Linked DNA regions of Rudanella lutea DSM 19387. The protein of the gene in region 1 interacts with the protein of each later gene in a pairwise test. Links are inferred from orthologs where the notes say so. Each region holds a gene or a part of one and is shown on either strand. Other genes may lie near its edges. The genes, in order: gyrA and gyrB.

Region 1 (3,497 bases):
GAACCCTTCCCCATTGAGCGCCGACTATGGCGCGACGGATAGTGATGTAGGTATTGGTTAGCGCCGACCGCCGAAGAGTCTGGATACAAGCCAGATGACCAGAGCTACTCCCAGAAGCAGACCAATAATGCCCGTCCAGGCGCCTGCTTTAAAAATTCCCCCGATAATGTCGCAGCTGCTCAGCGTCAGGGTGAGTGCAATCAGAAGAAGAGAAAAGAACCGGTTGGTTTCCATACGTGAATGTCTGTTTGTGAGAACTACAGGCAGAACGGTACTAAGCTCCTAATGTTCAGAATACTGGGTAAGTGGGCATCTTCTCCAAAGGCGCTAACGGGTTGCTGCGGAATGGGTGTTCGAAGCAGGGCATTGTGTGCGTTGGCCGGATTAAACCTTTGACTCCAAAACGGGTCTTAGAGATGTGCCTGAAAAATTGCACTTCGCCAAGCCCGACGTATAACCGGGCTGTTTGGTCAGGGTGTGATTAGGGGTGGCCAGAGAGGGCTTCTTTATAGGCCTATTTGGGTCTTTAGGTGGGTTGTTTGGCCGTTATTTTCATTTTACGGAAAAAATTTGTATATTTGTCTATATCGTTCCCTCTGCGCAGTTTGTAGAGCGAAATAGAAATTTTTTGTGAAACCCCTCTAACATGGCGGAAGAAATAACCGGTGCAAACCTGCCCGAATCCGACGGTCCAACCAACATCATTCCTATTAATATTGAGGACGAAATGCGTGGTGCCTATATCGATTATTCGATGTCGGTTATCATTTCCCGGGCCTTGCCCGATGTACGCGACGGACTCAAGCCGGTTCACCGGCGGGTGTTGTTCGGTATGGCGGAACTGGGCGTCAATTACAACAAACCCTATAAGAAGTCGGCCCGTATCGTAGGAGAGGTATTGGGTAAATACCACCCGCATGGCGATGCGTCGGTTTATGATACGATGGTGCGTATGGCCCAGGATTGGTCGTTGCGCTACCCCCTTGTCGACGGGCAGGGAAACTTTGGCTCTGTCGATGGCGATTCACCGGCGGCCATGCGTTATACCGAAGCTCGTTTAAAGCGGATTGCCGACGAGATTCTGGGGGATATTTACAAAGAAACCGTTGATTTTCAGCCTAACTTCGACGACTCCCTCGAAGAACCGAGCGTGATGCCGGCCAAGTTGCCGAACCTGCTGCTCAATGGTTCGTCGGGTATTGCCGTGGGTATGGCGACCAACATGGCCCCGCATAACCTCACGGAGGTAGCTAACGGGATCATTGCCTATCTGGAAAACCCAGAGATAACGGTTGATGAGTTGATGGTGCACGTGAAGGCACCGGATTTTCCTACCGGCGGAACGATCTACGGGATGGAAGGGGTGCAGTCAGCCTTCCGCACCGGCCGGGGGCGGGTAGTTATTCGCGCCAACGCTACCATTGAAGAACATAAAGGCAAAACCCAGATCATCGTGACGGAAATTCCGTACATGATCAATAAAGCGGTGATGCTGGAGAAAACCGCCGAACTCATCAATGAGAAGCGGATCGAGGGTATTTCGGCGTTCCGGGATGAATCAGACCGGGATGGGATGCGGATCGTGTACGACATTCGTCGGGATGCCATTCCGAATGTAGTACTGAATAATCTGTACAAATACACCTCGTTACAGTCGTCGTTTGGTATCAATAACGTGGCCCTGGTAAAAGGCCGCCCGATGATGCTCAACCTCAAAGACATGATCCGCTACTATGTGGAGCATCGGTATGAGGTGATTACCCGCCGGACGGAATACGAACTGCGCGAAGCCGAAAAGCGGGCGCATATTTTGCAGGGTCTGCTTATCGCCCTCGATCACATCGATGAGGTGATTGCCCTGATTCGTTCGGCCCGGGATGCAGAGGTGGCCAAGAATGGTCTGATGGAGAAATTCAGTCTGTCGGAAGTGCAGGCCAAGGCTATTCTGGAAATGCGTCTGCAACGGCTTACCGGTCTGGAGCGCGACAAGATTCAGCAGGAGTATGACCAGCTGATGATCGAGATTGCCGATTACAAAGATATTCTTGCCAAAGACGAACGCAAGCGCGGTATTATCGGCGACGAGATTGCGGACATTAAGGCACGTTACGGCGACGAACGTCGGACGAAGATTAATCCGTACGGGGATGGGAACATCAGCGACCTGTCGCTCATTGCCGATGAAGAGATGGTTATTACCATTTCGCACTATGGCTACGTGAAGCGAACCCCTGTGACCGAATACCGAGCCCAGACCAGGGGAGGGGTAGGGTCCAAAGCGGTTTCGACGAAAGACGATGACTTTACCGAGCATCTCTTTACGGCGACCATGCACAACTACCTGCTGATCTTCACGGATAAGGGTCGTTTGTTCTGGAAGCGTGTACACGAATTGCCCGAAGGCAATCGTACGGCGAAAGGCCGCCCGATTCAGAACCTGATTAATATCGAAGGGGACGATAAGGTTCGGGCCGTGATCAACATTAAAACCCTCGAAGACGACGACTACATCAACAATAACTACATTGTGATGTGTACCAAGCAGGGGACCATTAAGAAAACCATGCTGGAGGCTTTCTCACGGCCGCGTCAGAACGGGATTATCGCCATTACAATTGATGAGGGCGATTGTCTGTTGTCGGTGTGTCTTACCAATGGCGATAATGACATTGTGGTGGCTTCGCAGCAGGGTAAAGCCGTTCGGTTCCACGAAAGTCGGGTACGGCCTATGGGGCGTCAGGCAGCGGGTGTGAAGGCCATTACACTGGATGAAGACGAAGCCGACGATCAGGTAGTGGGTATGGTTTGTATCAACTCGCCCGAGACCCAGTTGCTCGTGGTTTCGGAACACGGGTATGGTAAGCGCTCGCAGGTGGATGAGTACCGGGTGACCAACCGGGGTGCTAAGGGTGTGGGTACGCTCAAAGTAACCGACAAAGTAGGGCACCTGGTGGCTATTCTGGACGTTACTGACAATGACGATTTGATGATTATCAACCGTTCTGGTATTGCGATCCGTACCCCGGTTAAAGATATTCGGGTGAGTGGTCGGAATACGCAGGGAGTTAAACTGATCGAGCTGAAGCAGGATTCAATTTCTTCGGTAACGAAAATTACGAAGGAAGAAGAAGAGGAGACTCCGACCACGGATGGTGGTTTTGACGTTACCGATACGGGTGTAGCATCGGTAGAATGAACCGATGCCCCTCTGTAGAGGTTAATGGAAACGAATACCCTTTTGCGTTCACAATAAATTAATCAACCCTAATTAAGTACAATGAAAAAACTCGTAGTTGCTTCGGCACTCAGCCTGACGGTGCTGGCGGCCGTAAAACCGGCATCTGCCCAGACGAATGCCATGCTACAGTTGCAGAGTGGCACGCTGGACAAAGCTAAAGCCGCTATTGATAAAGATGTTAGCGAAGGCAGCAAGGCGGCCAGTAAGGCGAAAACCTGGCTCGTTCGCGGACAGGTTTACGAAGCGATTGCCCTCGACC
Region 2 (3,300 bases), 2.0 Mb from region 1 along the record:
TGTTTTGGGTCACGACCCCGAAGATCAGGACTTTAGCCAGCAATACCGGGAAGGTATGCGTGTAGTCGTAGATCATGGGGGTGAGCGTCGGGTAGATCGTCCGGTCGAAATAATCGTTGGCCTGACTTTGTTCGTGCCGGGTAAGGTCGGCTATCTGAACAATACGCAGCTCGTTTTTCTGAAATAGGGGCAGGAGTTCGTTCTGGTACACGGCCTGTTGCTCCTGACTGAACTGCTGCGCGGCCGTGAACAGGGCTTTGCGAAACGGAATTTCGCGCAGACCCGAATAGTCGACCCGCTGTTTGTGGTAATCAAGATAATTGTACAGACTACCCACCCGAATGGTAAAGAACTCATCCAGATTCGATGCCGTAATGGCCAGAAACTTAAGCCGTTCCATCAGGGTTCGTTCGGGGCTACGCGCCTGATCGAGTACCCGTTCGTTAAATTTCAACCAACTCAGATCACGACTGAGGTAGTCGCTCTGATCAATAACACTGCTTACTTTTTCGCTGACTTTAGCCATATGACCAGGTTCCCCCGCTGAGGAATGCTTAGGGTTCGTCAGTTTATTGATGAATTGTTTCAACATGGGTTCAGATCGTTCTTGTGTGGGCTGTCTGTCAAAGTAAAACAAAAAAGCGGGCTGTTCTGCCCGCTTTCGCAACTGTTTTTATACTTAAACGTCCACTCGGGCGTATTTAGCGTTCCGTTCGATAAACTCTCGGCGGGGCGCCACCTCGTCGCCCATGAGCGTTGAAAAGACGTGATCAGCGTCGGCGGCCGACTCAATCGTTACTTTCTTGAGGCTCCGGCGCTCGGGGTCCATCGTGGTGCTCCAGAGCTGTTCGGCGTTCATCTCACCCAGACCCTTGTAACGCTGCACGTTTACGTTCTCTTCCCGGCCCGAACCGGCCAGCTCACGCACGGCCTGTTCGCGCTGTTGCTCGGTCCAGCAGTAACGCTCTTCCTTCCCCTTTTTCACGAGGTACAGGGGAGGCTGCGCAATGTACACGTAACCGTTGTCGATAAGCGCCTTCATGTTGCGGTAGAACAACGTCAGAATGAGCGTCCGGATGTGCGACCCGTCGACGTCGGCATCGGTCATAATGATGACCTTGTGATACCGAAGTTTTTCGAGGTTCATGACCGTCTCGTCGTCTTTCTTTTCGAGTCGAACGCCGAGGGCCGTCCAGATATTCTTGATTTCTTCGTTTTCGTAGATTTTATGCTCAAGGGCCTTCTCTACGTTCAGAATCTTACCACGGAGGGGTAAAATGGCCTGAAACGCCCGGTTACGGCCTTGTTTGGCCGTTCCACCGGCCGAGTCCCCTTCCACGAGGTAAAGCTCGCAGCGTTCGGGGTCGGTATCTGAGCAGTCGGCGAGTTTACCCGGCAGGCCGGCTCCCCCCATAAAGTCTTTACGGTCGGCCATGATCCGCTTGTACGCCTGTTCGGCAGCAATGCGGGCCTGAGCCGACACGAGCACTTTTTTCACGATGCCCTGCGCCGTTTTGGGGTTTTCTTCCAGCCAGGTTTCGAGCAGTTCGTCCATTGCCTGACTCACGGCCTTCACCACCTCCTGATTGCCCAGTTTGGTTTTGGTTTGCCCTTCAAACTGAGGCTCCTGCACCTTCACCGAAATAACGGCCGTAAGCCCCTTGCGGAAATCTTCGCCCGTAAAGGTGAGCTTCCCCAGATTCTTGAACTTATCGGCGTTCTTGTCGGCGTATTGCTTCAGTACCCGCGTGAGGGCCGAGCGGAAGCCCTGCACGTGCGTGCCGCCCTCGTGGGTGTTGATGTTGTTTACGTACGACAAGACGTTTTCCGAGGCCTCGTAGTTGTACACCAGGGCCACCTGCACGGGCGTAGAGCCTTTGGTGCTCTCCATGTACACGGGGGCCATGCCGTCCAGCGAAGGCCGGGTTTCGTCGAGGTATTTTACAAACTCAACCAGGCCACCTTCTGAGAAAAACTCGGTCTGATTGATAGGCTCGCCGGTTTCGTCGAGCTCCCGCATGTCCTTCAGGAAAATCCGGATGCCTTTGTTGAGGTAAGCCAACTCGCGCAGACGGCCCGCTACGGTGTCGTACCGATACACGGTTTCGGTGAAAATGCTGCCGTCGGGTTTGAAGTGGGTAATGGTCCCGGTATCGTCAGCTTCGCCAATCACGCGAACGTCGTACTGCGGGATCCCGATTTTGTATTCCTGCTCAAAGATTTTGCCTTCGCGGTGAACCTCCACGCGGACATCGGTCGAGAGGGCGTTCACGCAGGATACCCCCACGCCGTGCAAACCACCCGACACTTTGTAGGTGTCTTTGTCGAACTTACCACCGGCATGAAGCACGGTCATGGCAATTTCGAGGGCCGACTTGCCCATTTTGGTATTGATACCCGTTGGGATACCCCGGCCGTTGTCGCGCACGGTGATGGAGTTGTCGGCATTAATAGTGACGTGTATGGTGTCGCAGTAACCGGCCAGTGCTTCGTCGATAGAGTTATCGACCACCTCCCAAATCAGGTGGTGTAATCCTTTGATCCCAACGTCGCCAATATACATGGCCGGGCGCTTGCGCACAGCCTCCAATCCTTCAAGAACCTGGATGTTGTCGGCTCCGTACTCCCCCAGGGGGGCCGAGTCGGCGGTATTGGTCAGAACGTCGGTTTCGATCAATTCGTTTGTCATAGTATGCTCGTAGAATATCAGCGAATCGGTTTTGTCAGGGGTCTGGAAAAACGCTATAAATAGGCGTTATCAGATGGTAAAAATACAAAAAACATTCGTCATTTCCTACGATCTGCTCCAAGATTGACTGAATGCATAAAAAAACGTGGTCCTTGCAGAGAACCACGCCCAAAAACGTGTTTTTGCCCTTAAAACGTGGTCTTTAGTGTCATTTCGACCGCCCCTGACCGGGTGGCCAACATTCGGGTAAGCCGATGGTCGGATTTGCGCCAACGTTCTGGGAAAAATCTTATTAATTTACTGCAACCGATTGTATGAGCACAGAGGGGGTCAGTCTTCTGGAAACGGGATGTACACAAACCCCGCAAACTCGTTGTGCACTACAAACAAGCAGCAGTATTCATCGGGGTTTTTGTAATGCTCCTTGAACAGCTCGACCGACTCCGGCCCGATGAGCTGCCGTTGCACAAACTCGTCCACAAACGTGGCTTTGTAGTCCCACGTATTAGCCAGCTCTTTGGCCCCAATCAGCAACTGACCCAGTTCCAGGGGACGTTGAGAGGCCACAAAAATGGGATAATCCGAAAAGCCACGCTTCCGGATTTGGTACG

Evidence for each region.
Region 2: the proteins of gyrA (region 1) and gyrB interact in binary tests that used the Escherichia coli proteins (3 or more experiments, as listed by UniProt). The link is inferred for Rudanella lutea DSM 19387 from one-to-one orthologs.

The regions. Positions count from the first base shown.
Region 1 is NZ_KB913013.1:389,890-393,386, forward strand. Bases 253-3,421 are described here. They hold gyrA (DNA gyrase subunit A), read left to right. Parts: upstream 253-646; coding sequence 647-3,196; downstream 3,197-3,421. Other genes in these bases: RUDLU_RS0101830 (tetratricopeptide repeat protein), read left to right, coding at 3,278-3,421. Outside these bases: RUDLU_RS0101815 (RES family NAD+ phosphorylase), read left to right, coding at 1-42; RUDLU_RS29980 (hypothetical protein), read right to left, coding at 58-234; more of RUDLU_RS0101830, read left to right, coding at 3,422-3,497. UniProt on the Escherichia coli protein: A type II topoisomerase that negatively supercoils closed circular double-stranded (ds) DNA in an ATP-dependent manner to maintain chromosomes in an underwound state.
Region 2 is NZ_KB913013.1:2,410,418-2,413,717, reverse strand. What follows is about bases 185-3,156. They hold gyrB (DNA topoisomerase (ATP-hydrolyzing) subunit B), read right to left. Parts: upstream 2,690-3,156; coding sequence 680-2,689; downstream 185-679. Other genes in these bases: RUDLU_RS0109970 (hypothetical protein), read right to left, coding at 3,020-3,156; ppk1 (polyphosphate kinase 1), read right to left, coding at 185-526. Also shown: more of ppk1, read right to left, coding at 1-184; more of RUDLU_RS0109970, read right to left, coding at 3,157-3,300. UniProt on the Escherichia coli protein: DNA gyrase negatively supercoils closed circular double-stranded DNA in an ATP-dependent manner to maintain chromosomes in an underwound state.